4 regions of the Escherichia albertii genome follow, and region 1 is predicted to be linked to each of the others. Evidence: predicted binding sites of a transcription regulator. Region 1 holds the regulator's gene; each other region holds the start of a gene.

Region 1 (7,970 bases):
GTGATCTCACCGCATTGCAGACGATATTTAGCAAAGTGGTAAGCGAAGCCGGGGAATCTGAGTAAAATAGCGCGGTTCTTTCGTACCGGAGCTGCCATGATCCTGCTTATTGATAACTACGATTCTTTCACCTGGAACCTCTACCAGTATTTTTGCGAACTGGGAGCTGATGTGCTGGTTAAGCGTAACGATGCATTGACGCTGGCAGATATCGACGCCCTTAAACCGCAGAAAATTGTCATCTCGCCTGGCCCCTGTACGCCCGATGAAGCCGGGATCTCCCTTGACGTTATTCGCCACTATGCCGGACGTTTGCCGATTCTTGGTGTCTGCCTCGGTCATCAGGCAATGGCGCAGGCATTTGGCGGCAAAGTTGTGCGCGCCGCAAAGGTCATGCACGGCAAAACTTCACCGATTACGCATAACGGTGAGGGCGTATTTAAGGGGCTGGCAAATCCACTCACCGTGACACGCTACCATTCGCTGGTGGTGGAACCCGACTCATTACCCGCGTGTTTTGAAGTGACTGCCTGGAGCGAAACCCGTGAGATTATGGGAATTCGCCATCGCCAGTGGGATCTGGAAGGCGTACAGTTCCATCCAGAAAGTATTCTCAGCGAACAAGGGCATCAACTGCTGGCTAATTTTCTGCATCGCTGATTTGTGGTTGCTATCGGGTGATTTTTTATGCATATTTTGTGATTATAATTTCACATTGGTTTATGCGTAACAGGGTGATCATGAGATGGCAACTGAACAAACAGCAATTACACGTGCGACTTTCGATGAAGTGATCCTGCCGATTTATGCACCGGCGGAGTTTATTCCAGTAAAAGGTCAGGGCAGCCGAATTTGGGATCAGCAGGGCAAGGAGTACATCGATTTCGCGGGGGGGATTGCGGTGACGGCGTTAGGCCATTGCCATCCGGCGCTGGTGGAAGCGTTAAAAACCCAGGGGGAAACGCTATGGCATATCAGTAACGTTTTCACCAATGAACCGGCGCTGCGTCTTGGGCGTAAACTGATTGAGGCAACGTTTGCCGAACGCGTAGTGTTTATGAACTCCGGCACGGAAGCTAACGAAACAGCCTTTAAACTGGCACGCCATTACGCCTGTGTGCGCCATAGCCCGTTCAAAACCAAAATTATTGCCTTCCACAACGCTTTTCATGGTCGTTCGCTGTTTACCGTCTCGGTGGGCGGGCAGCCCAAATATTCCGACGGCTTTGGGCCAAAACCGGCAGACATCATCCACGTTCCCTTTAACGATCTCCACGCAGTAAAAGCCGTGATGGATGATCATACCTGCGCGGTCGTTGTTGAGCCGATTCAGGGAGAGGGCGGCGTGACGGCAGCGACGCCAGAATTCTTGCAAGGCTTGCGCGAGTTGTGCGATCAGCATCAGGCATTATTGGTGTTTGATGAAGTGCAGTGCGGGATGGGGCGGACCGGCGATCTGTTTGCCTATATGCACTATGGCGTGACGCCGGATATTTTGACCTCTGCGAAAGCCTTAGGCGGCGGCTTCCCGATTAGCGCCATGCTGACTACGGCAGAAATTGCTTCTGCGTTTCATCCGGGTTCTCACGGTTCAACCTACGGCGGTAATCCGCTGGCCTGTGCGGTGGCGGGCGCGGCCTTTGATATCATCAATACGCCGGAGGTGCTGGAAGGTATTCACGCGAAACGCCAGCGTTTTGTTGACCATTTGCAGAAGATAGATCAGCAGTACGATGTGTTTAGCGATATTCGCGGTATGGGGTTGTTGATTGGCGCTGAGCTGAAACCACAGTACAAAGGTCGGGCGCGTGATTTCCTGTATGCGGGCGCTGAGGCTGGCGTCATGGTGTTGAATGCCGGCCCCGATGTAATGCGCTTTGCACCGTCGCTGGTGGTGGAAGACGCTGATATCGACGAAGGGATGCAACGTTTTGCCCGCGCCATGGCGAAGGTGGTTGGGGCGTAAAACGGACCCAGGCCTGATAAGACGCAGCTTGCGTCGCATCAGACAAAAGGTGTCGGATGCGGCGTGAACGCCTTATCCGACCTACGGTTTGCTCCAGGCAATGAATTGATTACGCCTTCGAATCCCGCAACTTGCGGTTCAACCAAATCCCGTGATGCGGTCGCTGTCGCCACGCCATCGACGAAATGGTGTGCATGGTGTTCAGATGACCAATAACCCGCTGTAAATGCTGTTCCAGCGTACCTGCCGCACCTTCGTGCGGCTGCATCTCCGGCGCATCCATAATATTGGTATCGCCAGAACTTCCCGGTTCGTCATACTCCAGCCGCTGTTGACAACGCTGAATGGCAATTTCACAAGACTGCAAATATTCTTGTGCCAGCTCCGGCGGTAATGTCCGATGTTCCCGCGCCAGTGTAGTCATGGCATTAATATGCTCAACAATAAACTGACTGTGCGTTACCCACAGTTTCATATCGGCCAGGTAATGGCTGTTAAATGCGGGTTCCTGCATCGCCTGATTTAATGAGTTATAGAGGGTGTTATGCGCTTGATTCACCCGCATTCGCTGCCAGGCCAGTGGTGTAGGTTGTGGATCTTTACTCAGAATCAGACGAATCGCTTCCTGATAGGTTTCTAAAGCATCATGGGCGTTTTTCCGCAATAAGCCGCTCTGCCATTGCGGCCACAGCCAGACCGTGCCACCGAAAGCAATCAAACAACCAATAATGGTATCGATAAGACGAGGAATGATGTACTGCTCGCCGTTCAGCCACAGCAATTGCAGGGTATACACGGCGGTAATGGTAAAACCGACCGTCGCCCAGCCGTAGTTTTTGCGCAATATCAGATAGCTGGCGAGCGTGGTGAGTAGCATCAGCGTCAGGGTGTAGCCTTCCGGTATTTTGAAGTGCAGCGCCACGCCTGCAATGATTAACCCAACGACAGTTCCGACGGAACGATTCACAATCCGCAAGCGAGTCGCACCATAGCCATTTTGCGTTACCAGCAACACGGTCATCAGGATCCAGTACGATTTCGGTAAATGCAAAGCAGTTCCCATCAAGCTGGCAACGCTTAACATCACGCTCAGTCGTCCGGCATTACGCAACGCCGGAGACTTCAATGAGAGATAGCTTTTCAACGCCGGGAGTAAAGGCATCCGGCGTTGTTTATCGGCCAACAGGTCGCGAGCATAAAGCGGCCTTTGCGTACGCAACACGCGGGCAATGCGACTGAAATGCCAGTAACAGAACTGCCCTACGGGGTTATCCGGGTGCTGGCGGGCAATTTTCTCCAGTGCGCCAATTTGCTTTTCCATCGTAAAACGTGTTGGCAGGCGATGGTAAAGAATGTCATCAGCCAGTACGCGCAGACGAGTGGCGACGGTTTGCGCATTCCAGCGGATAACCTCTTCAGCATGGCTACGCTCGACCAGCTTTTGCACCTCTTCAGGTTGATGCAAACTGACCGAAATATGCTCCTGTAAGTCCAGCGCTTCCTGGAAAATACGCAGCATCCGCTTGTAATCGGTATTATTTTGCGCGGAAAGCATATGCATTTGCTGATAGCACTGGGTAATTAAATCAACGGCTTTTTGCTGGCGCACCAGCAGCGGCGGCAATGCTTTTTCAGGATCGGTATGCTGGGTAAGCAGGCTATATTTGGCTTCGCAATAATCTGCCAGTTCACGGTACAGCAAGCTAAGTGACTCGCGTAGCGGTTGTTCGCGCCAGAGCCAGAACCAAAACCAGTTGAACAGCCCGTACCAGAGCGTGCCTAATGCGTAGATAAGCAACGGTTCCCAGACTGGCATGTATCCTGCCAGACTTAAGGTAAAAATGGCAGCCAGCAGCGATGCGGGGAGTAATTTAGCGTGTAAAGGCCCCAGTTCGGCAGTGACGCCAAGCATCAGGGTTAACCCGGTCAGTAGAAAGGGTAGGGGAACATCTTTTGTCAGTAAGAGTTGCGTCAGCAAACTACAGGTAGCAAACAGAGACGCGCCAATGATTAAGCGTTTGAAAAAACGTTTGTGGGGAGTATCAAGCCCCGCGATGTTACAGCAGGCAGGAACCAGGGAGAAGAGAAGACCAAATCTTAACTCACCAAGCATTAACCCAACGGCCACGGGCAAACATAGCACCAGCGTTTGGCGTAGTGCATAGTTGATATCGGGATGATAAATCAGTCTGCGCCACATCGGGTTAAACAAAATGGCGCGCTATTCAGTAACGCGCCACTCCGACGGGATTAACGGGTGCCGTAAACGACGATGGTTTTACCGTGTGCGGAGATCAGATTTTGATCTTCCAGCATCTTCAGGATGCGCCCTACGGTTTCACGGGAACAGCCGACAATCTGACCGATTTCCTGGCGAGTAATTTTGATTTGCATACCGTCCGGGTGAGTCATGGCATCAGGCTGTTTGGCCAGATTCAGCAGCGTCTGCGCGATGCGACCTGTAACGTCAAGGAACGCCAGGTTGCCCACTTTCTCTGAAGTGACTTGCAGACGACGCGCCATCTGTGCAGAGAGACGCATCAGAATATCCGGGTTTACCTGAATCAGTTGGCGAAATTTTTTGTATGAAATTTCAGCCACTTCACAGGCTGTTTTCGCACGTACCCATGCGCTACGCTCCTGGCCTTCTTCAAACAGGCCCAGTTCGCCAATAAAATCACCCTGATTCAGATAGGAGAGGATCATTTCTTTACCCTCTTCGTCTTTGATCAGCACTGCCACAGAGCCTTTAACGATGTAGTACAGCGTTTCCGCTTTTTCACCCTGGTGAATAAGCGTGCTCTTGGATGGGTACTTATGAATGTGGCAATGAGACAAGAACCATTCGAGAGTCGGGTCTGTTTGCGGTTTGCCAAGCACCATGCGCGGTTATCCTCTGTTATAAGCTTTCTCCAGAGCCAGATAACGCCGCTGTCTCTGGATTGCCGAAATATGCTTCCCGCTACCTGGGAAGGGGCTATCAACTGTACTGCACGGTAATGTGACGTCCTTTGTATACATGCAGTACATCAATGTATTACTGTAGCATCCTGACTGTTTTAGCATAGCTTTCGCCTTGTGTCTCCTGGTGTCTCGCTTCAGCATGACCCAGGTCGCCTTCCGTTGCGCGATTTGGTCAGTACGCGTACTCTGTCAGGAAAATTGATGCAATGGAGTTCCAATTATGCAAGCGCGTGTGAAGTGGGTCGAAGGGTTAACTTTTCTGGGCGAATCCGCCTCTGGTCACCAGATTTTAATGGACGGCAATTCTGGCGATAAAGCCCCCAGTCCGATGGAAATGGTGTTGATGGCGGCAGGTGGTTGTAGTGCCATTGATGTGGTGTCTATTCTGCAAAAAGCGCGTCAGGATGTGGTCGATTGTGAAGTAAAACTGACCTCTGAACGCCGCGAAGAGGCGCCACGCCTGTTTACGCACATTAATCTGCATTTTATTGTCACTGGTCGTGACTTAAAAGACGCAGCGGTTGCGCGTGCGGTGGATCTCTCAGCCGAAAAGTATTGCTCGGTGGCGCTAATGCTGGAAAAAGCAGTGAATATTACCCATTCGTATGAAGTGGTTGACGCGTGATTTCATGATTAAAGTATGAAGCCGGATAATATTCTATCCGGCTTCAAAAGTGAGTTACTCGATTTTCTTCCCTTCCATCAAGCGTTGTACCAGCGGCAGCATAATTAACTCCATTGCCAGACCCATTTTGCCGCCTGGCACTACTAATGTATTGATGTGAGAAATGAATGAACCCTGCAACATCGCCAGCAGCCAGGGGAAATCAATACCTTCCAGATTACGGAAATGGATCACCACAAAGCTTTCATCCAGCGACGGGATACCTTTTGCCGCGAACGGATTTGAGGTGTCGACAGTGGGAACGCGCTGGAAGTTAATATGGGTGCGGGAAAACTGCGGCGTGATGTAGTTGATATAGTCTTCCATTGAACGCACAACTGAGTCCATTACCGCCTCTCGTGAGTGCCCGCGCTCGCTGGTGTCGCGAATGAGCTTTTGAATCCACTCAAGGTTAACGATAGGCACCACGCCGACCAGTAAATCCACATGTTGCGCAACGTTATGCTGTGGCGTGACTACGCCGCCGTGTAAACCTTCATAAAACAGGACATCAGTGGGTTCCGGCAGCGGTTGCCACGGAGTGAATGTCCCCGGCACCTGATTCCACGGTACCGCTTCATCGTAGGTGTGCAGATATTTACGAGATTTCCCTTTACCGCTCTGACCGTATTCAATGAAGGTCTGTTCCAGCAGGCCGAAATCGTTAGCCTCGGGGCCGAAGTAACTGATATGCCGCCCGGCATCGCGCGCTTTGCGGATCGCCATGTCCATTTCCGGGCGGGTATAGCGGTGAAAACTGTCGCCTTCCACTTCGGCTGCATGCAGATTTAACTGCGCGAATATTTTGCGAAACGCGAGGCTGGTGGTGGTGGTCCCCGCGCCGCTGGATCCTGTTACCGCAATGACCGGATGTTTGGCAGACATAGTAACTCCATGACTTAGCTATCATTATTATCTCGTCCGCCGACGGTTGCAGGTTATTCGCGAAACTGACTGCGCGGCATGATATTGACCGTTTCGTGCAGTTCCGACCACACCAGCACCGCTTCTCCGCACTGTAGCTGGCGTTTGACGTCGGCGACTTTCTGTTCAAGTGTGCGCTCATGTTCACCATAATCGGTGCCTTCACGTAACACAAAGCTTTCAATTAAATTTTCCAGCGTTTCGGGGGAGAGGTCTTGCCAGGGAATCAACATGATTTCGCCTCCAGATACGTTGATAACCAGTCAGGAATGCGTGACTCGAGCCACATTTTCGGGTGGAATAACGTACCGCCAATGAAGCCGACGTGACCGCCATGTTCAGTCAGTTGATACTCCACCTGAGGAGGTAAATTTTCCGGTTTCGGGATCACCTGATGATCCATAAACGGATCGTCTTTGGCGTGAATAATCAGCGTCGGTTTGGCTATCCGATTGAGCATCGGCATGGCGCTACATTGACGATAATAGTCGATAGCGTCAGCGTAGCCGTGAATTTTGGCGGTGATCAGATCGTCAAATTCACGAATGCGACGTACCGATTTTAACTGCGCGAGATTAATCGGTAGCGTACCGGGGTAGGCCGCCAGTTTGCGCGCAGCATTGGCTTTTAACAGGTTCAGCAAGTAACGCTGATACACGCGGGAAAAGCCCTTTTCCATATGATAACTACAGGCTTCCAGCATAAACGGCGCGGAGACAATCACTGCCGCATCAATCGGGAGATCATTGCCTTCTTTAGCCAGCAAACAGGCCAGCATATTACCACCGAGCGAATAGCCGACGGCAGCCGTTGGCGCATGACCAAACTCGCGTTGCAGCCAGCGTAAAAACCAGTTGGCGTCTTCGGTTTCTCCCGAATGGTAAATGCGGTGCATACGGTTTGGTTCACCGCTGCAGCCGCGAAAATGCATCACCACGCCCAGCCAGCCGCGCTTTTTCGCCGCCTCGACCAGACCATGCGCATAAGGGCTATTGAGGCTGCCTTCCAGCCCGTGAAACACAACCAGACGCGGTTTATATTGCGCCTGTGCGGGATCTTCACTCCACGCGAGATCGACAAAATCGCCGTCGGGCAGTTCCAGCCGCTGCCAGTACGGGGTGAATTTCACCTGACGACGAAACAGACGCGGCAGCATGGTTTGCAGATGGCAATTACTGAAACCGCGCATGGGGGTGAACTCAGCACTGCTGCTGGCGTCGTTGAGATCGGTTGCCGTTATCTGCGCCATCAGTTGCTTTGGCCTTCCTGCAGCATCTGCTCAAGTTGTTCCTGGGCTTCCAGCCACGCCATTTCACACTCTTCCAGTCTGGATTTGGCGCGGGCTTGTTGTTGCAGGCAGTCGGTCAGTTCTGCTTTACGGCTCTGGTCGTACAGTTCGCTGTCGGCAAGTTTCTCTTCCGCCTGCATCAGTTGCGTGTTTAGCGCCTCCAT
Region 2 (7,970 bases), 1.0 Mb from region 1:
TTGCCAGATACGGCGCAAAACGAGACAGGCGCGCATGGGCGTCCTGAACATCCTGTTCGGTCAGGCCAACATAAGGTAAACCTTCTGCCAATGAGGTGGTGCCAGGATTAAACCAGGTGGTTTCTTTAAGAGCAACCAGATCCTCTACCAACGGATACTGGGCGATGAGCGAATTCATTTTAGCGTTTTCCATAGTACGTCTCTTTGCGCTTAGATGATAAATGACAGCAGGAATGTGCCCGCCAGAGCGACGACCGAAGCGATAAATGTCGCTGTCGTATAGTATTTAAATGTTTCATTGAGCGTAGCGCCGCAATATTGCTTCACCAGCCAGAAAAGCGAGTCTGTCACGATTGTGCAGCCAATTGCGCCCGAACCGATGGCAATTGCAATAATTTCCGGGCTAATGTCGGGATACAGCGGCAGCATGGGTGCGACAATTGCCGTCGCTCCCATCATTGCTACGGTAGCGGAGCCCACTGCCGCATGCAGAATAAGCGCCACCAACCAGGCCAGAAGAATCGGGTGCATATGCATATTGGAGAGAATAACTGCCAGTGTATCCGCAAGACCGCTACTCTTCAGAATGGCGTTGAATGCGCCTCCGGCCCCGATAATCAGCAAAATATTGGCAATCGAACCAAAGCCGTTTTCTGTATGCGTGAGCATCGCCCCCATGCTCAGGTGCTGGCGTATGCCTAACACATAATAGGCGGCAAACACAGCGATAAACATGGCAGTGATAGGGTTGCCAATAAACTCAAGCAAGGAATACAAACCGCTCTCACGTGCCATATTCAGTTCGGCAATCGTTTTCACCAACATCAGCGCAATGGGCAGCAGTACGGTGAATAACGTTGCGCTTAATGAGGGCAGCGTTTTTTCATCGCGAACTTTGAGATCGGCAAACTCTGTGGGTACAGGTTTAAAGGGCAGTCGTTGACCCAGAAATTTAAGGAAAAGCGGGCCGCCAATCAGTGATGCCATCAGCCCAACCAGCAAGCCGTAGACGATCACCGAGCCGATATCTGCGCCCAATTTATTGGCAACATACAAAGCCGCCGGGTGCGGAGGAACCACACAGTGAACGGCCATCAGCGCGGTACACAGCGGAATAGCCAGCTTTAACAATGAGGTATTGGTTTTTTTAGCAATTGAAAAAGCCAGAGGAATCAACAGCACAACGCCCACTTCAACAAACAGCGTGATGCCACAAATCAGGCCCACCAGCACCATAATGACATCAGCCGAAAGCCAGCGGCAGCGCTGGAGCGTCAGACCAATTCTTTCTGCCGCCCCGGAAACTTCCATCATTTTTCCCAGAATTGTGCCAAGGCCGATAACTGCAGCGAGAAACCCCAGCGTTCCTCCAATCCCACTTTCAATGGCATTCACCATCTCCAGCGGCCCCATGTCCATCATCGCTCCCACGAAGAAGCTGGCCAGTAACAACGCCAGAAACGGGTGGAATTTGAACTTCACGATGGTCAGTACGATTAACACGATGCTGATAAGCAGCGTGCTCACAACCCAGATTTGAGAGTGCATATCTCACCTTCCCCTGTGATTAACCTGGTGATATTGGACAAAAAAACAACGCAGACTGACAAACGATAAAATTTGCCATTCACATGAGGTAAATCGAATCAAGAGAGTGATTTATGTCTAAAAATAGGGGTGAAATGAGATATGGTTCACTTTGGTTCACCTTAAAGCTGAATTTTCACTGTCATTTTTTTACACTCAGGAAAAAAATGAGGTGATTATGGAACCCCTACGTGAAATGAGAAATCGACTGCTTAATGGCTGGCAACTATCAAAACTGCATACTTTTGAAGTGGCTGCCAGGCATCAGTCTTTCGCCCTGGCGGCAGAGGAATTGTCGCTGAGTCCCAGCGCGGTAAGTCACCGTATTAATCAGCTGGAAGAAGAGTTGGGCATTCAGTTGTTTGTCCGTTCCCATCGCAAAGTGGAATTAACGCATGAGGGGAAACGTGTTTATTGGGCGTTAAAATCGTCGCTGGATACCCTGAATCAGGAGATCCTTGATATTAAAAATCAGGAGTTATCGGGAACCTTAACCTTGTATTCTCGTCCCTCTATCGCGCAATGCTGGCTGGTGCCTGCATTAGGTGACTTTACACGCCGCTATCCGTCGATTTCGCTCACCGTGCTCACCGGTAATGACAACATTAATCTGCAACGTGCCGGGGTCGATTTAGCGATTTACTTTGATGATGCGCCGTCAGCGCAACTGACTCATCATTTCCTGATGGATGAAGAAATATTGCCAGTGTGCAGTCCTGAATATGCCCAACGCCATGCTTTAACAAACACGGTAATTAATTTGCGCCACTGTACTCTGCTGCACGACAGACAGGCATGGAGCAATGACTCTGGCACGGATGAATGGCACAGTTGGGCACAACATTATGCGGTTAATTTGCCGACATCTTCGGGAATTGGCTTTGATCGTTCAGACTTAGCCGTCATCGCAGCGATGAATCATATTGGGGTCGCGATGGGCAGAAAACGTCTGGTACAAAAAAGGCTTGCCAGTGGTGAACTTGTCGCACCGTTTGGCGATATGGCGGTGAAATGTCATCAGCATTATTACATCACTACGCTGCCGGGAAGGCAGTGGCCGAAAATTGAGGCTTTTATTCACTGGTTAAGAGAACAAGTCTGCCAGTCTGAAAACCACATTTCATAATGTATTAAACGGCGGGCATGGGTAAAAATCCGGTGGGTAAATTTATTTTATCCGCTTTTTACCCGTCTTAAGGTAACGAACTGATGATTCACTGACAGGGGAGATATTCAGGGGATTTTGCGAACTGATAAATGGTGTCCCCTGCAGGAATCGAACCTGCAATTAGCCCTTAGGAGGGGCTCGTTATATCCATTTAACTAAGAGGACATTGCGGCATGAGTATACCCGCTAATGAACGACGGGGTAAGTATGTGAATGTTCGATTGCCTAAACCCTCGCCACCTGTGCGTGGTTTTTATCATTTTTCTTAATGTTTTCCGCATCTTCTGCTTTTGGATGCGCATCTTCTTTACGCTTGTTGCTGGCTCATTAGCACGTATAGCTAAATTGTGACGATTTTTTTACGCGTAACTGGCGGGTGTTACTCTGAAAATGCATAAATGACGATGTATGCCTTTTTCTGCTTTCGTGAAATCGCGTAGCCTACAGGTCATCAATTACCAGGCTATGATCAAATCAGCAAAACAAGTCGTCTGGACATCATTTGACGTGCTGTTACAATCGCACACACCTAAACAGGCGGATACGGTATCGTTCCGTCATGGATGGCAAACTGCATAAGCCATAAAAAAACAGGGAGACATTTATGAAGCTTCGCCTGTCGGCGCTTGCTCTGGGAACTACGCTTCTGGTGGGGTGTGCGAGTTCCGGCACAGATCAGCAAGGGCGTTCTGACCCGTTAGAAGGGTTTAACCGCACCATGTACAATTTCAACTTCAATGTGTTAGATCCGTATGTTGTTCGACCGGTGGCTGTCGCCTGGCGCGACTATGTCCCGCAACCGGCTCGTAATGGGCTGAGCAACTTTACCGGCAACCTTGAAGAACCTGCGGTAATGGTCAACTATTTCTTGCAGGGCGATCCTTATCAGGGGATGGTCCACTTTACCCGCTTTTTCCTGAACACCATTTTGGGTATGGGCGGCTTTATTGATGTCGCGGGGATGGCAAATCCGAAACTGCAACGTACGGAACCTCATCGTTTTGGTAGCACTCTGGGCCATTACGGCGTTGGCTACGGGCCGTACATGCAATTACCGTTCTACGGCAGCTTCACGTTGCGTGATGATGGCGGTGATATGGCGGATGGCTTGTATCCGGTACTTTCCTGGCTGACCTGGCCGATGTCTATCGGTAAATGGACGCTTGAAGGTATCGAAACTCGTGCGCAATTGCTGGATTCTGATGGCCTGCTTCGCCAGTCGTCAGATCCTTATATTATGGTGCGTGAGGCCTACTTCCAGCGTCATGACTTCATTGCCAATGGCGGTGAACTTAAACCGCAGGAAAACCCGAACGCGCAAGCGATTCAGGATGAGTTAAAAGAAATCGATTCTGAGTAATCGATAAATAAAAAAGGTGAGTCGCAAAACTCACCTTTTTTCTTATTAAATGACCAGGTTATCAGAACGCGTAGTTGAAGTTAGTACCGAACAGCCAGGCTTTACCTTCGGACTCGAATTGGTATGGGCCTTCGTTAATCTTCACACTCTGACCGTGCATATAAGAAACGCCAACATCGACGGATGCATCTTTATTAAACGCATAAGTCGTACCTGCGCTCAGCCAGAAACGGTCCTGATCGGGAATGGAAATCGAACGGTTTTGTGCCGGAACCGGGCTGTCATCGAAGGCGATACCCGTACGGAAGGTCCAGTTATCATCGTAGTAATAAGTGGTACCCAACGCGATGCGGTAAGCGTCTTTAAAGCCTTCATGTTTCTGGAACAACGTATCGCCACCGGTAGAGGTCGCTTTCAGTTGTTGGAACTGGCTCCAGCTGGTGTAAGCCAGGCTATAGTGAATCGCCCATTGCGGCGCGACACGGTTATAACCCGACACTTCCCACATTTCAGGCAGATTCAGCGTCAGATAACCTGACTGCGTTGCTCCGCCCGTAGCCGTTGGCAGACCGAAATTGTAGTTGTTAATAGCCACTGGCAGATCGCTGCTGTAGTTACCTTTGAAGTCAATTTTAACTTCAGAACGGTAGGTCAACGCGTAGCGGTTGTTTTTATCCAGTTCATACAGGATGCCGGCATTCCAGCCAAAGCCCCACTTGTTGCCATTCAGATGAGCAATTTTCTCATCGCTTGGGATGCTATTAGCCATGCCCGCCAGTTGCTGCCCTTGTGGCGTCGCCCCGGCGGGAGATTGCATAATCTGACCTGCAACCAGTTGCCCCAGGTCGCCCGCGAAGCGTTCAATTTTCGCGCGGGCGTAGACGGCATTCAGACCGAGACCAAAACTCCATGCGTTATTTAAACGATAGGCGCCGCTTAGGTTCATGTTGATGGTTTCGAGGTCGGTTGTACCACCGACAGAACCACCTGCATAGGTGTCGTTAAACTCTGTCGCCAGACCGTAGTTGGAGGTAATGGAAGCTCCCCAACCAAACTGATCGTTAATTGGCGCCACAAAGTGAGCGTTCGGAACCCATGCCGTCGGCGCGATGTTATCCGCGTCGAGGCTACGACCAGACGGAGAAGTCCCGCTGATATTCACATCAGGATCGATATAAACCGCACCGGCAGAAAAAGTCGGGCGATCAAACATAGTAATCAACGCCGGGTTACGACTGACGTTACCCGCGTCATCGGCAATTGCGCCTTCCCCAGAATAAGCCCGACCCAGGCCAGAGGAAGAAAATTCGTTTAACTGAAAGCCTGCTGACCAGGCCTGGGTGGAGATAAGTGCCACTGCGACTGCGAGAGCAGACTTTGTAAACAGGGTTTTCTGGCTCATGACCATAACCTCAATAATTTATTTTTATACAAACTATGTTACGTGGTGTAACAGGAGCGCGAAGTGTAGGGTCTGATGTACATCTTAGAAATCAGACCAGTGGCGAGAGTATAGGTCGGACCAGATAGAATGTTGCAAGTATGTTTCGATACTTTTTCAAATATGATCAAAGAAACGCGATCCAGCTGGCAAAATTTGGAGGTGGCGCACTCATTCATTTGGGTGAATTTTGTTTTAGATCATTTTTAAGTGTGATTTCGGTCACTTATCTGATTTTGCAGAATTAACAACTGGAGCGGCACTTTCCAGAAGCGTAAAATATCCGTAACGTTTATCTGGCACCTTGGGTGCACATACAGAGGAAATCAACGATGAGTAAATGTAGTGCTGATGAAACCCCGGTTTGCTGCTGTATGGATGTTGGCACCATTATGGACAACTCCGATTGCACCGCGTCTTACAGCCGTGTGTTTGCAAACCGCGCAGAAGCAGAACAAACGCTGGTGGCGCTGACTGAAAAAGCCCGTAGCGTAGAGTCCGAACCGTGCAAAATTACTCCGACTTTCACTGAAGAGTCTGACGGTGTTCGTCTGGATATTGATTTTACTTTTGCCTGCGAAGCTGAAATGCTGATCTTCCAGTTGGGTCTGCGTTAATTCCTCTCGGATAACGACGCCTCTGCCCGTTGCTGGCAGGGGCGTTTTCTTTTCTTCTTCCCGTTATCACTGTGTCATAGCTCTCACTTTCCCTTTTCTCTGCTTGGCTAAATGTAAAAAAATGGTTAAGACTATGATCAGGTCAGACCACTTTATATCTTTTTTTTACAGGGGAATGTTATGGGTCAGGTTTTACCGCTGGTTACCCGTCACGGCGATCGTATCGCCATTGTCAGTGGGCTACGTACGCCTTTTGCCCGTCAGGCGACGGCATTTCATGGCATTCCTGCTGTTGATTTGGGGAAGATGGTGGTCGGTGAACTGCTCGCCCGCAGTGAAATTCCCGCCGATGTGATTGAACAACTGGTCTTTGGTCAGGTTGTGCAAATGCCGGAAGCCCCCAACATTGCCCGTGAAATTGTTCTTGGCGTCGGAATGAATGTCCATACCGATGCTTATAGCGTTAGTCGCGCTTGCGCCACGAGTTTTCAGGCTGTCGCTAACGTTGCCGAAAGTTTAATGGCGGGAACCATTCGCGCGGGTATTGCGGGCGGAGCTGACTCCTCTTCCGTATTGCCAATTGGCGTCAGTAAAAAACTGGCGCGAGTGCTGGTGGATGTCAACAAAGCCCGCACGCTGAGCCAGCGTCTGAAACTATTCTCCCGCCTGCGTTTACGTGACCTGATGCCTGTACCGCCTGCGGTGGCGGAATACTCCACCGGCTTGCGAATGGGTGACACTGCGGAGCAAATGGCGAAAACATACGGCATTACTCGCGAACAGCAGGATGCATTGGCCCATCGTTCGCATCAACGTGCCGCTCTGGCGTGGTCGGAAGGAAAACTTAAAGAAGAGGTGATGACCGCCTACATCCCTCCTTATAAACAGCCTCTCGCAGAAGATAATAATATTCGCGGTAATTCCACGCTTGCTGATTACGCAAAGTTACGCCCGGCGTTTGATCGTAAACATGGCACAGTGACTGCGGCGAACAGTACGCCGCTGACCGATGGCGCAGCCGCTGTGATCCTGATGACCGAATCGCGGGCGAAAGAATTAGGGCTGATACCGTTGGGATATCTGCGTAGCTACGCGTTTACCGCGATTGATGTCTGGCAGGACATGTTGCTCGGCCCGGCCTGGTCAACACCGCTGGCGCTGGAACGTGCTGGTTTGACGATGGCCGATCTGACGTTGATTGATATGCACGAAGCCTTTGCCGCCCAAACGCTGGCGAATATCCAGTTACTCGGTAGTGAACGTTTTGCCCGCGATGTGTTAGGAAGAATGCATGCTACCGGTGAAGTTGACGACAGTAAATTTAATGTGCTCGGCGGTTCCATTGCTTACGGTCATCCTTTTGCCGCAACAGGTGCGCGAATGATCACCCAGACCTTACATGAACTGCGCCGCCGTGGCGGTGGATTTGGTTTGGTGACCGCCTGTGCCGCAGGTGGACTTGGCGCAGCAATGGTTCTGGAGGCGGAATAATGGAAATAGCATCAGCATTTACCCTCAATGTGCGTCTGGACAATGTTGCCGTCATCTCTATTGACGTTCCCGGCGAGAAAATGAATACCCTGAAGGCAGAGTTCGCTTCGCAGGTACGCGCCATCATTAAGCAACTCCGTGAAAACAAAAATCTGCGCGGCGTGGTGTTTATCTCCGCGAAGCCGGACAACTTTATTGCCGGGGCAGACATCAACATGATCGGCAACTGCAAAACGGCACAAGAGGCGGAAGCGTTGGCGCGGCAAGGCCAGCAGTTGATGGCGGAAATTCATGCCTTACCCGTAC
Region 3 (7,970 bases), 880 kb from region 1:
TCTTTTCCATAAATCGCTTTACCTCAAGTTAACTTGAGGAATTATACTCCCCGACAGATGAATTAACGAACTGAACACTGAAAAGAGGCAGATTTATGTCCCATCAGAAAATTATTCAGGATCTTATTGCATGGATTGACGAACATATCGACCAGCCGCTGAACATTGACATCGTCGCGAAAAAATCAGGCTATTCAAAGTGGTACTTGCAGCGGATGTTCCGCGCGGTGACGCATCAAACGCTTGGCGATTACATTCGTCAACGCCGCCTGTTGCTGGCCGCCGTCGAGTTGCGCACCACCGAGCGCCCTATTTTTGATATCGCGATGGATCTGGGTTATGTCTCGCAGCAGACCTTTTCTCGCGTTTTCCGTCGGCAGTTTGATCGCACCCCCAGCGATTATCGCCATCGCCTGTAGTTTCACTGCCCGCGCGTTAACTCGCGCGCGGGTACTTGCTCCGCCCATGCCATAAATACCTGCGGCGGCATCGCTTTTGCAAAGAACCAGCCCTGGCAATAGCGCACGCCACGTTTACGCAACCAGTTAACCTGCTCCTCAGTTTCTACCCCTTCTGCGATCGTTTTTAGTCCCAGACTATGTGCCAGTTCAATAATATGTTCCGCAATTAAATGGCTGGTTTTGTGGGTAGTCAGCGTCTCAACAAACGATTTATCGATTTTTAAAATATCGATATTCAATGATTTAAGGTTATGCAGGTTGGAGTAACCAATGCCAAAGTCATCAATTGCCACTTCATAACCCGCCTGGCGGAAGGCCTGAATAATCGGCGTCATTTTGGTGACATCAAGAAACGCATGTTCCGTCACTTCAAATTTAATTTGCTGTGGGCGCACCGCGTATTGCTCTGTTTTTTGATTGGTTCGCGCAATCACACGTGAAGTATGAAAATCGGAAGCCGACAAGTTAATGGAAATATAGCGATCGGCATGGGTTGCCAGATACGCGCCCAGCTCACTGAATACGTTATCAATGACATAATCAGTCACCTGTTCAATCATTCCTTCTTTTTCCGCCAGAGGAATAAACTCTGCCGGGTTCATCACCTGTCCCTGATTTCCGGGCCACCGCAACAACGCTTCGGCGCCAATACATTTTTCTGTTTTAATGTCGATAATGGGTTGGTAATAAAGACAGAGTTGCCGTTTTTCGAGTGCGCGCTGTAATTTTCGTTTGGGAGAGCGGTACTCCTGGCTTATACGCAACCAGAGCAATAACAGTACAAGACTCCCCAAAATACCTGCGGGTAAAGCAAAGATAAGATGGTTATAAAAATGGGAGAGAAGACGCTGTTTTGAGGTGGCAACAATGGCGGCAATCGGACGTTTTGTTGAATGGACTATTGCATATAAGTAACCGTTCCGCTCCAGAGTTAACTCATTCTGATGAATCAGAGGTGAAAATGTTTCTGTCGAAGCCAATTTACTTAACGAGAAAAAAGCATTCGTTACCGTATCATACACGCCCCATTGCAGCGTTGGATCGTCAGACATCACCTCGCTCCAGAATAGAGGGTTGATAACTGCCACATAATTTCCCCGCTGCATATAGGTCATTTTATAACCTGAAAAAAAGAGCGTATCACGGTAATAATAAATAGAAACATTGGGAGCACGCTTATAATCTGCAGGTGCAATCATATAGCCGTTAGCAGGGGCCATAAGCGATGAGCATAAAAAATGATTATCATGGGCATATATCAGTTCATTGATATAAAGATAATTGCGAATAATATTCAACATTCGCTTTTGATGGGCGGGAGTACAAACGTGTCCCTGATAACGTTCCGCCTCATCGCTCGCCAAATCTGCCTGTTGAATAACCAACTCGGATTTATCCAGCGCCAACTGCGCAAAGGTACGAAGCTGACTATTAACTTCTGATTTCGCCCAAAGAAAAGCAATCCATAGCGACAGAATGATGGGAAGAAGTACTACAAAGACAATGCCCGGCAACGCCAGCAATTTGTGTCGTGCGCTATGACTCATTTCTATTCATTCCCTGCCTGGTTATATCTGGTCATTGCAAGGTGAAAACCCTGACTACCGACGACGTTAGATAAATCTTACGGTATAAATAGCACTTTTGCCTGATTTGAAATTGATACCTTTATGATTGTTGTTCTAATAAAAATAACTCGCTGATATCAAAAGAGCTTTCCTGAAAAAGAGAAAACTGGCAGGAAGTTACAACGTTTTGTTATTTGGCGTTCCTTCAATGCCGCTGAAAAACCACATAATAAGTACAGAAATAAAAGCGATGGCATAATCTGGCTAACAAACAATCAAGTGTGATATAGTTCACAAAAATGATGAAACAGATTTAGCGTTTCATTTTTGTGTTCTGCAAGCCCCACGATAGCCAGAGTGTACCACGCCTCCAGTGAGCAACGTCGCGCTGTCCAGGGCATCGGCTATTTTCAGAGGAATTTTTCGATGGCTACCCTCACCACTGGCGTGGTTCTTCTCCGCTGGCAACTTCTTAGCGCCGTACTGATGTTTCTGGCCAGTACGCTCAACATTCGTTTTCGTCGCTCTGATTACATCGGGCTTGCAGTAATCAGCAGTGGTCTGGGGGTCGTTTCCGCCTGTTGGTTCGCGATGGGATTGCTTGGCATCACAATGGCGGATATTACCGCCATCTGGAGCAATATTGAGTCCGTGATGGTGGAAGGAATGAATCAGGCGCCACCACAGTGGCCGATGATTTTGACCTGATAAACAGAAGTCTCCGCAAAGAGAAGCTTCTGGGACTGATAACAAACGCAAAATAGCCTGATGCGCTGCGCTTATCAGGCCTACACAATCTCTGCAATATATTAAATTTTCATGCTTTTGTAGGACGGATAAGGCGTTCACGCCGCATCCGGCATGAACAAATCGCACTTTGTCAATAATCTGAGGCCGCGGAGAAAGCGGCCTCAGAATGATAGCAAACGCAAAATAGCCTGGTGCGCTGCGCTTATCAGGCCTACACAATCTTTGCAATGTATTAAATTTTCATGCTTTTGTAGGACGGATAAGGCGTTCACGCCGCATCCGGCATGAACAAATCGCACTTTGTCAGCAAATCTGAGAAGCCTCCGCAAAGGAGGCTTCTTTTTATGGTTGACGGAGCTTTAATTTCCCGCCTTAAGAAAACATAACCTGTTTTCTTAATGGCAAATCAGAACGGGATATCGTCATCAAAGTCCATCGGCGGTTCGTTAGACGGCGCTGCCGGAGCGGACTGCTGCGGACGAGACTGCGCGCCGCCGCTGAACTGATTGCCACCCTGCGGCTGCTGAGGCTGACCCCAACCCCCCTGCGGCTGACCGCCACCGATATTGCCGCCAGCCGGAGCGCCACCACTCTGACGCCCCCCCAACATCTGCATAGTGCCGCCGACGTTTACGACAACTTCTGTCGTGTAGCGATCCTGGCCGGACTGATCGGTCCATTTGCGGGTACGCAGCTGACCTTCGATATAAACCTGGGAACCTTTACGCAGATATTCGCTGGCCACTTCAGCCAGTTTGCCAAACAGCACAACACGGTGCCATTCAGTCTGCTCTTTCATCTCGCCGGTCGCTTTATCACGCCAGGATTCGGAAGTAGCCAGCGTAATGTTGGCAACTGCGCCACCATTTGGCATGTAGCGTACTTCCGGGTCCTGACCCAGATTACCAACGAGAATAACCTTGTTTACGCCTCTGCTGGCCATGTTCGTGTCTCCTGAAAAAAACGTTCTAATAAGTGTAAACGCGCGATTGTACCATTACCAATAGCGCTTTTACCACGATGTGACCTCGGTTCCGGTAAACAAACATGGCCCGACATTGTTACACTGTATTGTGGGTTTTGCATTCCAATACTGTATATTCATTCAGGTCAATTTGTGTCATAATTAACCGTTTGTGACCGCCGGTAGCGCCATGCCGCCGGGCAAGAAAGTGTTTAATCCGGGAAAGGTGAATGGATAAGATCGAAGTTCGGGGCGCCCGCACCCATAATCTCAAAAATATCAACCTCGTTATCCCCCGCGACAAACTGATTGTCGTGACCGGGCTTTCGGGTTCTGGCAAATCCTCGCTCGCTTTCGACACCTTATATGCCGAAGGGCAGCGTCGTTACGTTGAATCCCTTTCTGCCTATGCGCGGCAGTTTCTGTCACTGATGGAAAAGCCGGACGTCGATCATATTGAGGGGCTTTCACCCGCCATCTCAATTGAACAGAAATCGACGTCTCATAACCCGCGCTCCACGGTGGGGACAATCACCGAAATCCACGACTATTTGCGACTGCTGTACGCCCGCGTCGGCGAGCCGCGCTGCCCAGACCACGATGTTCCGCTGGCGGCGCAAACCGTCAGCCAGATGGTGGACAACGTGCTGTCGCAGCCGGAAGGTAAACGTCTGATGCTGCTTGCGCCAATCATTAAAGAGCGCAAAGGCGAACACATCAAAACGCTGGAGAATCTGGCTAGTCAGGGGTATATCCGCGCGCGCATTGATGGCGAAGTCTGCGATCTTTCCGATCCGCCAAAACTGGAACTGCAAAAGAAACACACTATTGAAGTCGTGGTTGATCGCTTCAAAGTGCGTGACGATCTTACCCAGCGTCTGGCGGAGTCGTTTGAAACTGCGCTGGAGCTTTCCGGCGGCACGGCGGTCGTCGCCGATATGGACGACCCGAAAGCGGAAGAGCTGCTGTTTTCTGCGAATTTCGCCTGCCCGATCTGCGGCTACAGTATGCGCGAACTGGAACCGCGTCTGTTCTCGTTTAACAACCCGGCGGGCGCCTGTCCGACCTGTGACGGTCTTGGCGTACAGCAATATTTCGATCCCGATCGTGTGATCCAAAACCCTGAGCTGTCGCTGGCAGGCGGCGCGATCCGCGGCTGGGATCGGCGTAATTTCTACTACTTCCAGATGCTGAAATCACTGGCAGATCACTATAAATTCGACGTCGAAGCGCCGTGGGGCAGCCTGAGCGCGAACGTGCAAAAAGTGGTGCTGTACGGTTCCGGCAAAGAAAATATCGAATTCAAGTACATGAACGATCGTGGCGATACCTCTATCCGTCGTCATCCGTTCGAAGGCGTGCTGCACAATATGGAGCGCCGTTATAAAGAGACGGAATCCAGCGCGGTACGCGAAGAGTTGGCCAAATTTATCAGCAATCGTCCATGCGCCAGTTGCGAAGGGACGCGTCTGCGTCGTGAAGCGCGCCACGTCTATGTCGAGAATACGCCGCTGCCCGCTATCTCCGATATGAGCATCGGTCATGCGATGGAGTTCTTCAACAATCTCAAACTCGCCGGCCAGCGAGCAAAAATTGCGGAAAAAATCCTTAAAGAGATTGGCGATCGCCTGAAATTCCTCGTTAACGTCGGGCTGAATTACCTGACTCTTTCCCGCTCGGCAGAAACACTTTCCGGCGGCGAAGCCCAGCGTATCCGTCTGGCAAGCCAGATTGGCGCAGGCCTTGTTGGCGTTATGTATGTTCTGGATGAACCCTCCATCGGCTTGCATCAGCGCGATAACGAACGTCTGTTGGGAACGCTTATCCACCTGCGCGATCTCGGTAATACCGTAATTGTAGTGGAGCACGACGAAGACGCCATTCGCGCGGCTGACCATGTGATCGACATCGGCCCGGGCGCGGGTGTTCACGGCGGTGAAGTGGTCGCGGAAGGTCCGCTGGAAGCGATTATGGCTGTGCCGGAGTCATTGACCGGGCAGTACATGAGCGGTAAACGCAAGATTGAAGTGCCGAAGAAACGCGTACCTGCGAATCCAGAAAAAGTGCTAAAACTGACGGGCGCGCGCGGCAACAACCTGAAAGACGTGACGTTAACGCTGCCGGTTGGCCTGTTCACCTGCATCACCGGGGTTTCTGGTTCCGGTAAATCCACGCTGATTAACGATACGCTATTCCCGATAGCGCAACGCCAGTTGAATGGCGCAACCATCGCGGAACCAGCACCGTATCGCGATATTCAGGGGCTGGAGCATTTCGATAAAGTGATCGATATCGACCAAAGCCCGATTGGTCGAACTCCGCGTTCTAACCCGGCGACCTATACCGGCGTATTTACGCCCGTGCGTGAACTGTTCGCTGGCGTACCGGAATCCCGTGCGCGCGGTTATACGCCCGGACGTTTCAGCTTTAACGTCCGTGGTGGACGCTGTGAAGCCTGCCAGGGCGATGGCGTTATCAAAGTGGAGATGCACTTCCTGCCGGATATTTACGTACCGTGCGACCAGTGCAAAGGTAAACGCTATAACCGCGAAACGCTGGAGATTAAGTACAAAGGTAAAACCATCCACGAAGTGCTGGATATGACCATCGAAGAGGCGCGTGAGTTCTTTGATGCCGTTCCGGCGCTGGCGCGTAAACTGCAAACGCTGATAGATGTTGGCCTGACGTACATTCGTCTGGGTCAGTCCGCCACCACACTTTCCGGCGGTGAAGCCCAGCGTGTGAAGCTGGCGCGTGAGCTGTCAAAACGCGGCACCGGGCAGACGCTGTATATTCTCGACGAGCCAACCACCGGCCTGCACTTTGCCGATATTCAGCAGCTGCTCGACGTACTGCATAAACTGCGCGATCAGGGCAACACCATTGTGGTGATTGAGCACAACCTCGACGTGATTAAAACCGCTGACTGGATTGTCGACCTGGGACCGGAAGGTGGTAGCGGCGGCGGTGAGATCCTCGTCTCCGGCACGCCAGAAACTGTCGCAGAGTGCGAAGCTTCACATACAGCGCGCTTCCTCAAGCCGCTGCTGTAGTCGCTAAGGCCGCTTTCTGAGCGGCCTCAGATTATTGACAAAGTGCGCTTTGTTCTTGCCGGATGCGGCGTGAACGCCTTATCCAGCCTACAAAAACATGCAGTTTCAATATATTGCAGAGATCACGTAGGCCTGATAAGCGTAGCGCATCAGGCTATTTTGCGTTTGTCATCATTCTCAGGCCGCTTTCTGAGCGGCCTCTGATTATTGACAAAATACGCTCTGTTCTTGCCGGATGCGGCGTGAACGCCTTATCCAGCCTACAAAAACATGCAGTTTCAATATATTGCAGAGATCATGCAGGCCTGATAAGCGTAGCGCATCAGGCAATTTTGCGTTTGTCATCATTCTCAGGCCGCTTTCTGAGCGGCCTTTATCTTCAGAGTTGCACCAACAGCTTACGTTTCTCTTCCGGCAGCAAATTCACTGCCTGCTGATAAGACGCATCCACCAGATAATAAATTTGCGAATCAGGCAACGAGCCGTCGAGATAAACGGTGCTCCAGTGCGCTTTATTCAGGTGGCGACTGGGACGCACATCGCTGTGCTGCTGACGCAATAATTCCGCCAGCGCCGGGCTGGTTTTCAGAGAAACGGCCGGACGCCCTTCTACCTCTTTCACCATTGCAAAAAGGACATCTTCAACTTTGATCTGCGTTGCTTTCCAGTCACTATGCACACTCTGTTCTGCGCCTGGTTTTGCCATGCAATATTGTAGCAACTCCGAAATGGTCATTTTTTACTCCCCTTGTAGTGTCACGATGATGCGACGCGATCCGCCGTGGATGCGATGTTCCCCCAGCCAGATACCCTGCCAGGTGCCGGTCTGAATACGCCCTTTATGTACTGGCAATACGAGCGATACCCCCAGCATTGAGGATTTAATATGAGAAGGCATATCGTCTGCCCCTTCATAGTCATGCTCATAGTTTCCGTTATCGGGAACCGCGCGGAGGAAAAAACGCTCCATGTCATAGCGTACAGTGGGGTCACAATTCTCATTGAGTGTCAGAGAGGCGGAGGTATGTTGCAACAACAGGTGTAGTAAACCGACGTTAACACGCGGCATATCAGCCAGTTGATTCAGGATTTCATCCGTTACCAGATGAAATCCACGAGATTTGGCACTAAGCGTGAGCGTCTTTTGATACCACATATGCTGCTCCTTGATAAA
Region 4 (7,970 bases), 1.5 Mb from region 1:
CGCTCTGAACGTTAACGTGCTGCGGTTAATTATTCGCTTAAATTAACACGTAACGGGCATTAGTCCGCGTAAACCGCCAACATTTCCTGGGCAGCCAGTTTACCTAACGCATTCGCTGCGAAAGGACTGTCGCCAGTCAGAAGTTTACGGTCTTTATGAACCCGTCCGGTGATATCATCATTGACGATGTTCATTCCCATTTTCTTCAGTTCTTCACCGAAGTACCAGGTCAGATGGCCTGGCATATAGCCAATTTCTGGCGTTTGTTTGTCTGCAGCGTCCGGGAATGCACAAATGGAATAACCGTTCAGTGGGTTATCGCCCTGGCGAAGCGCCAGAAAAGCTGCCGGACCATGGCAAAGGGAGATAACAAAACGATCATTTTCGATAGCCCACTGCAGAGCGGCGGCTACGTCTTCACTTTCTGGCAAACCGATGAGTGCACCATGACCACCGGGAACAAAGATCGCTGCATATTCGCTGTCTGCGTTCAGGCTGGCGACAACATCCGCTAATTTCTTCGGATTGCGGAACAAAGATTTGTGTTGCTCAAAAAATGGCATCACTTTTTCATCTTTGTGCGGCATAGCCCAATATTCAAACTTCGTCATCAGGCCGGAAATGGTCGCAACTTCGAATTCGAAACCCGCCGCATGTAGATGATATAATGGCAGCAACGTTTCAATCGGATGATTGCCCGTTGAGAAGAGTTTGCCGTTATCAGTCGGCAAATAGCGTTCATCAGCGGCGATCACCAGAATTTTGTGCTTACCGCTATACGGTTTTGGATAGTCAACGCCATCGAGATCAGAAACTGGGCTGGTATATTGGCTGAGCGAATATTCTGAAGGAAAGAATGCATTATCTTCGGCAATGTCAACCTGTGGATTTTTACTTGTTTGAACAGTCATAGTGTATTCCTTATTGTTACTTTGGTAAGTTCGTCACTATATTCGCGACTGAGCTGGTCGCTATCTTTAACCAGAAAGGAAAATGGAGTCAATATATCGAAAGCGGTAGGTAAGGGCAGTGAATATGTAATGATGATGTTGCACTGATGATGAATATTGAACACACTGATTTTTCCTTATCGAGTTAAATAATCTCAGGTAGCATCAGCTTATTTTAGTTCATTTTTCAGAAAAGATGAGATTGACCCTTCGGTGGCGCAATCTTCAATTGTGATATGTGATGCATTGAGGTGCAGTAGAAGGGGAAAAATGGGGAGAATCATGGCACACGTTTTCTTTGGGTATGAAACCCGTTAAGTTCATAATTTCTCCGGTTGTGGTGGATATTGTACGTTAAGAAAATAATGCTGCTATTGCTGGGTATTTGGAGATGATAAAAAGCCTGAGTTCGATGAGAAACGAACCCAGGCCATATTACAATTTTCATTAACGTGTTTAGCAACGCGTTAGCTGATTAGAACTGGTAAACTAAACCTACAGCTACGATATCATCGGTAGCGATGCCGTTTTCTTTGTAGAAATTATCGTCGTTGTCCAGCAGGTTGATTTTGTAATCAACATAGGTGGACATATTTTTGTTGAAGTAGTAGGTAGCGCCAATATCAACGTATTTAACCAGACTTTTGTTGGCGTAATGATGATTACCCTTGCTATCGTAGTTATCACTACTTACACCGCCTAAATCCTTACCTTTAGATTGCAGGTAAGCGATGGACGGGCGCAGACCAAAGTCGAACTGGTACTGTGCAACAACTTCAAAGTTCTGAGTTTTGTTAGCAATAGCATCAGCATCACCGTAACCAGTCATGTTACGAGTTTCAGCATACATGGTTGCTAAGTAAACGTTATTAGCGTCGTATTTAGCACCAACGGTCCATGCTTCAGCCGTTTCACCGCCAGCAGTTGCATCGAAGCGGTCGCCATCACGAGTATTATGGGTACCTTTATGGACCTGCCTATCGGTACGGTCTGAGTTAGAATAAGCTGCACCCAGACTTAAACCGAAGTCAAAGTCGTAGGAAGTGGACATACCGAAGCCGTCGCCATTTTCTTTGGTAATGCCACGTCCTTTACCATTACCAGAACCTTCCTGGCCGAATGGACCACTGCTTTCATTGTTACCCTGATATTGCAGAGCGAAGTTCAGACCATCAACCTGACCAAAGAAACCATTGTTACGATAGGTAGCAACGTTGTTAGCACGACCATTCATGAAATTGTCGGCGCCAGCGTAGGTATCACCACCAAATTCTGGCAGCATATCGGTCCAGGCTTCAACGTCATAAACGACACCGTAGTTACGACCATAGTCGAAGGTACCGTTCTGACCAAAACCTAAACCCGCAAATGCGAGACGAGTAGCAGTATTGCCCTTATCACTTTCAGGGCCGTTTGCACCAATGTTGAATTCCCACTGACCGTAACCCGTGAACTGGTCAGCGATTTGGGTTTCGCCTTTGAAACCAATACGAGCATATGACATGTCGCCATCGCTACTAGAATCATCAGAGAAGTAGTGCAGACCATCTACTTTTCCGTACAAATCCAGTTTATTACCATCTTTATTATAGACTTCAGCCGCATTTGCTGCGCCAGCAACTAATAACGCCGGGACCAGCATTGCCAGAACTTTTCTTTTCATTATGTATTCCCTTGTGATTATAATCTTCATGAATATATCAATAAGTGCCGTTATCCAATAAAAAGCACATTTGGATACTATTCTATGAAGTTCATTTTATTTTAAAGATTACATGTAACAAATGTATTTAAAAGATTTCAAAATGTTTCTATTTTATTTAATATAATTCACGCATATAGGTTATAGATACAATTATTCAGCGTAATTATATAATTATATCAGTGTGTTATTGTTTTCTTGAATTGATAGGCCATGTCAATGTTATTTGCAATGAAGACCTGATGTGATCTGGCGCACATTAATAAAAGCATAAAAAAAGCCGGCATCATGCCGGCCAAAAAATGAAATAAGACGATAAAAGGCTAATAACGTAAGTATCATGACACAGAAAACAAAAAAGAGATAATCGTATTCAATGCGAATATATTCAATAGAAGAATAAATTAATTTATCTCAGCCATGAAGAAAATGCTCTCGCATTTGTTTTTTCAGCAATTATTGCTCCCGGGTAAGAATAATATATTTGTTCAAAAAATGAGTAAGACTTGACTGACTCATCCGATATGGAAAAATGTGACATTTGTCACATAAAATAGCTAAGAGTGATTTTGGGTATCTCAAATGGAGCGCGTTTCGACAACGATGGAAGAGAGACTCTCTCGTAGCCCTGGGGGCAAACTGGCTTTATGGGCTTTCTATACATGGTGCGGCTATTTCGTCTGGGCAATGGCACGTTACGTTTGGGTGATGAGCCGAATCCCGGATGCACCCGTTTCGGGGTTTGAAAGTGATTTAGGCTCTACTGCGGGGAAGTTGTTAGGTGCGTTAGTGGGCTTTTTATTTATGGCCCTGGTTGGGGCGTTATTAGGCGGCATTGCCTGGTATACCCGCCCGCGGCCTGTACGTAGCAGACGCTATGAATAAAAACTGCTAAGGTTGCGATTCATTTGTAACGGGGCGCATATGGACTTACATCACTGGCAGACACAATTTGAAACCTGGTTGAAACGCCATCATCAACACCAGGATGCCGCCCACGATCTGTATCATTTTCGCCGCGTCTGGGCAACGGCACAGAAACTGGCGTCTGATGAAGTTGTAGATATGCTGGTGATTTTAACGGCGTGTTATTTTCATGACATCGTCAGTCTGGCGAAAAATCATCCGCAGCGGCAACGTTCCTCAATACTGGCGTCAGAGGAGACGCGTCGCATCCTGCGTGATGAGTTTGCCGATTTTCCGCCAGAGAAAATAGATGCCGTTTGCCATGCTATTGCTGCGCACAGTTTCAGCGCACAAATCGCACCTTTAACGGCGGAAGCCAAAATTGTCCAGGATGCGGACAGGCTGGAAGCCTTAGGCGCAATAGGTCTGGCGCGGGTGTTTGCGGTTTCTGGTTCGTTGGGCGTGGAACTGTTTGATGGCGAAGATCCATTTGCGCAGCATCGTTCGCTCGACGATAAACGCTATGCGCTGGATCATTTCCAGACCAAGCTGTTGAAATTACCGCTGACGATGCAAACGGCAAAAGGCAAAATGCTGGCGCAGCATAACGCCCGTTTTCTGGTTGAGTTTATGGCCAGGTTAAGCGCGGAGTTGTCAGGTGAATATGAGAAGATAGACCACGACGTGATTCGTGCGTTTTCTCCGGCAGACTGACCCGTGGCCCCTAAACCGATGTAAATATGTTAACCTGTCGGCCATCTCATATGGCCGGTTAAATCTATGCAGGAAAATATTTCAGTAACCGATTCATACAGCACCGGGAATGCCGTACAGGCAATGCTGGAGAAGCTGCTGCAAATTTATGATGTTAAAACGCTGGTGGCGCAACTTAATAGTGTAGGTGAGAACCACTGGAGCGCAGCGATTTTAAAACGAGCTCTGGCGAATGATTCGGCATGGCACCGTTTAAGTGAAAGAGAGTTTACTCATCTGCAAACGCTGTTACCTAAACCGCCAGCGCATCATCCACACTATGCGTTTCGCTTTATCGATCTGTTTGCCGGAATTGGCGGCATTCGGCGCGGGTTTGAGTCGATAGGGGGTCAGTGCGTATTTACCAGCGAATGGAACAAACATGCGGTGCGCACCTATAAAGCTAACTATTATTGCGATCCGGCGACACATCACTTTAATGAAGACATCCGCGACATCACCCTGAGCCATAAAGAGGGCGTGAGTGATGCTGCCGCGGCGGAGCATATCCGCCAGCACATACCTGAACACGATGTTTTACTGGCCGGTTTTCCTTGCCAGCCATTTTCTCTGGCTGGCGTATCGAAAAAGAACTCACTTGGTCGTGCGCACGGTTTTGCCTGCGATACCCAGGGGACATTGTTCTTTGATGTGGCGCGCATCATTGATGCTCGTCGTCCGGCGATTTTTGTGCTCGAAAACGTCAAAAACCTGAAAAGTCATGACCAGGGCAAAACATTTCGCATCATCATGCAGACGCTGGACGAACTGGGCTATGACGTCGCCGATGCAGAAGATAACGGCCCGGACGATCCGAAAATCATCGACGGTAAACATTTTTTGCCACAGCACCGTGAACGCATTGTGCTGGTAGGCTTCCGTCGCGATCTTAATTTGAAAGCCGGTTTTACTCTGCGTGATATCAACCAGTGTTTTTCAACGCAGCGAGTGACATTAGCACAGTTGCTGGACCCGGTGGTCGAAGCGAAATATATCCTGACGCCGGTGCTGTGGAAGTATCTTTATCGCTATGCGAAAAAACATCAGGCGCGTGGTAATGGCTTTGGTTACGGAATGGTTTATCCGAATAACCCGCAAAGCGTTACTCGTACGCTTTCTGCACGGTATTACAAAGATGGCGCGGAAATTTTAATCGATCGCGGCTGGGATATGGCAACGGGCGAGAGAGATTTTGACGATCCGCAGAATCAGCAACATCGTCCACGTCGGCTAACCCCTCGCGAATGCGCACGTTTGATGGGTTTTGAAGCGCCGCATGAAGCGAAATTCCGCATTCCGGTTTCTGATACCCAGGCTTATCGCCAGTTCGGTAACTCGGTGGTTGTCCCGGTGTTTGCCGCGGTGGCAAAACTGCTTGAGCCAAAAATCAAACAGGCGGTAGCGTTGCGTCAACAAGAGGCACAACATGGCCGACGTTCACGATAAGGCCACACGTAGTAAAAATATGCGCGCGATCGCCACGCGCGATACGGCTATTGAGAAGCGTCTTGCCAGCCTGTTAACTGAGCAAGGGCTGGCGTTTCGCGTTCAGGATGCCGCTCTGCCCGGACGACCAGATTTTGTCCTTGATGAATATCGCTGTGTGATATTTACCCACGGTTGCTTCTGGCATCATCATCACTGCTATCTGTTTAAAGTTCCTGCCACACGAACCGAATTCTGGCTGGAGAAGATCGGTAAAAACGTTGAGCGCGATCGTCGTGATATCAGCCGATTGCAGGAACTCGGCTGGCGTGTATTGATTATCTGGGAGTGTGCATTACGTGGGCGCGAGAAGTTGACGGATGCGGCGCTTACCGAGCGTCTGGAAGAGTGGATCTGCGGCGAGGGAGCCAGCGCGCAGATCGACTCTTTGGGAATTCATTTACTCGCGTGATGCGTCTTGTATAACTGGCGCGACGACAGGTTTCGCAGGGAAGAGATATTTCCCCAATGTGACCAGCACCACCGCGAAGACAATCACGCCCAGCGCCAGCCATTCAATCTTCGACAGCGTTTCGCCACCCAGTCCCGTTCCCAGTAATACCGCGACAATGGGGTTAACGTAAGCATAGCTGGTAGCCAGTGCAGGACTGACATTACGGATTAAATACATATAAGCGTTGATCGCGATGATTGAGCCAAACAGCGCCAGATAACCGACAGCCAGGAAACCAGAAACAGAAGGAACCACCGTCAGTTTCTCACCTGCAATCATTGAGGCGAGCATGAGCGCCACGCCTGCCGCCAGCATTTCAATTGCGCCCGCCATCATCCCCACTGGCAGGGTAATGCGCGAGCCATAAACTGAACCGAACGCCCAACTTACAGAACCGATTAAAATCAGAATAGCGCCCCATGGGTTACCGCTTAAGTTACCACCGCTGTTAAGCATGACGATCCCGGCAAGCCCAATGGCGATGCCGAGCCATTCCAGTTTACGCGTTTTAATGCCAAATAAACGGCTGAAGCAGAGGGTAAAGAGCGGAACGGTGGCGACGACCACCGCAGCAATACCTGAAGGAACATTTTGATGTTCAGCCACCGTTACCATACCGTTGCCGACAGCCAGCAACAATAAGCCAATCAGCGCGGCGTTGAGCAGTGGGCGCAGTGGCGGCAATTTATGTCCACGCAATAATAAAAAGGCCATCAATAAAATGCCCGCAGCCAGAAATCGCACGCCCGCCATCATTAACGGCGGCCAGCTTTCCACCCCAATCCGAATGACAAAATAAGTCGAGCCCCAAATGATATACAACGCAAACAGCGAGCCCAAAAGCGGTAACAACTGGCGGAAACGCATAATCCCTCACGGTAGAAATAAAAAGGTGGTTCATAGTAAACGTTAAAATCATTCTACAGGCGAGAGATATAATTACGTTTGATTGTTAAAAAAATGTTGACCCCGCGAAGCCAGTATCAGGCAAGCCGATTTTGCTTCATACTTAGCGCGTCAATGATAAAAATGAGAGGGAATGCTTTTGGCCGGGAGTAGTTTACTGACGTTACTCGATGATATCGCCACTTTGCTGGACGATATTTCCGTGATGGGCAAGCTGGCGGCGAAGAAAACCGCTGGTGTATTAGGGGATGACTTGTCGCTCAATGCGCAACAAGTTTCAGGCGTACGCGCCAACCGGGAATTACCCGTGGTCTGGGGCGTGGCGAAAGGATCGCTGATCAATAAAGTGATTCTGGTGCCGCTGGCGCTGATCATCAGCGCTTTTATCCCGTGGGCGATTACGCCATTGTTGATGGTTGGCGGCGCGTTTCTCTGCTTTGAAGGCGCAGAGAAAGTGCTGCATATGCTGGAGGCGCGTAAGCATAAAGGCGATCCGGCACAGAGTCAGCAGCGCCTGGAGAAACTGGCTGCACAAGACCCGATGAAGTTTGAAAAAGACAAAATAAAAGGGGCGATTCGCACTGATTTTATTTTGTCTGCGGAAATCGTCGCTATCACGCTGGGGATTGTGGCAGAAGCGCCGTTGCTCAATCAGGTACTGGTGCTTTCAGGGATTGCACTGGTGGTAACGATAGGCGTGTACGGGCTGGTAGGCATTATCGTTAAGATAGATGATTTGGGGTACTGGCTGGCAGAAAAGTCCAGTACGCTAATGCAGGCGATGGGGAAAGGGTTACTCATTATCGCTCCCTGG

Evidence for each region. The regulator CRP, encoded in region 1, controls carbon source genes, mostly activating them, when cyclic AMP is high. The targets are predictions, from matches to a motif close to ATGTGANNNNNNTCACAT.
Region 2: the regulator CRP is predicted to act here: its motif matches at 5,767-5,784, upstream of PS053_RS07145 (YfcZ/YiiS family protein).
Region 3: the regulator CRP is predicted to act here: its motif matches at 2,309-2,326, upstream of PS053_RS16360 (YjcB family protein).
Region 4: the regulator CRP is predicted to act here: its motif matches at 3,185-3,202, upstream of drpB (cell division protein DrpB).

Annotation. Positions count from the first base shown of each region.
Region 1 covers NZ_CP117568.1:2,487,564-2,495,533, reverse strand. Annotated here, with positions in the region: gene PS053_RS12205 (putative adenosine monophosphate-protein transferase Fic) at 1-65, shown strand, start outside; gene pabA (aminodeoxychorismate synthase component 2) at 97-660, shown strand; gene argD (bifunctional acetylornithine/succinyldiaminopimelate transaminase) at 746-1,966, shown strand; gene PS053_RS12190 (YccS/YhfK family putative transporter) at 2,076-4,166, opposite strand; gene crp (cAMP-activated global transcriptional regulator CRP) at 4,217-4,849, opposite strand; gene PS053_RS12180 (OsmC family protein) at 5,151-5,555, shown strand; gene PS053_RS12175 (phosphoribulokinase) at 5,610-6,479, opposite strand; gene PS053_RS12170 (YheU family protein) at 6,533-6,751, opposite strand; gene PS053_RS12165 (hydrolase) at 6,745-7,767, opposite strand; gene PS053_RS12160 (ABC transporter ATP-binding protein) at 7,767-7,970, opposite strand, start outside.
Region 2 covers NZ_CP117568.1:1,459,709-1,467,678, reverse strand. Annotated here, with positions in the region: gene dsdA (D-serine ammonia-lyase) at 1-193, opposite strand, end outside; gene dsdX (D-serine transporter DsdX) at 211-1,548, opposite strand; gene dsdC (DNA-binding transcriptional regulator DsdC) at 1,766-2,713, shown strand; tRNA gene PS053_RS07165 (tRNA-Arg) at 2,846-2,920, opposite strand; partial or broken gene PS053_RS07160 (hypothetical protein) at 2,981-3,076, opposite strand; gene mlaA (phospholipid-binding lipoprotein MlaA) at 3,360-4,115, shown strand; gene fadL (long-chain fatty acid transporter FadL) at 4,177-5,517, opposite strand; gene PS053_RS07145 (YfcZ/YiiS family protein) at 5,889-6,173, shown strand; gene fadI (acetyl-CoA C-acyltransferase FadI) at 6,354-7,664, shown strand; gene fadJ (fatty acid oxidation complex subunit alpha FadJ) at 7,664-7,970, shown strand, end outside.
Region 3 covers NZ_CP117568.1:3,367,737-3,375,706, reverse strand. Annotated here, with positions in the region: gene soxR (redox-sensitive transcriptional activator SoxR) at 1-10, opposite strand, end outside; gene soxS (superoxide response transcriptional regulator SoxS) at 96-419, shown strand; gene PS053_RS16365 (EAL domain-containing protein) at 422-2,008, opposite strand; gene PS053_RS16360 (YjcB family protein) at 2,456-2,737, shown strand; gene ssb1 (single-stranded DNA-binding protein SSB1) at 3,186-3,722, opposite strand; gene uvrA (excinuclease ABC subunit UvrA) at 3,974-6,796, shown strand; gene PS053_RS16345 (MmcQ/YjbR family DNA-binding protein) at 7,176-7,532, opposite strand; gene PS053_RS16340 (secondary thiamine-phosphate synthase enzyme YjbQ) at 7,536-7,952, opposite strand.
Region 4 covers NZ_CP117568.1:972,003-979,972, reverse strand. Annotated here, with positions in the region: gene hchA (glyoxalase III HchA) at 60-911, opposite strand; gene ompC (porin OmpC) at 1,426-2,613, opposite strand; gene drpB (cell division protein DrpB) at 3,256-3,537, shown strand; gene PS053_RS04815 (phosphohydrolase) at 3,577-4,272, shown strand; gene dcm (DNA-cytosine methyltransferase) at 4,339-5,757, shown strand; gene vsr (VSPR family DNA mismatch endonuclease) at 5,738-6,208, shown strand; gene yedA (drug/metabolite exporter YedA) at 6,197-7,117, opposite strand; gene PS053_RS04795 (DUF808 domain-containing protein) at 7,290-7,970, shown strand, end outside.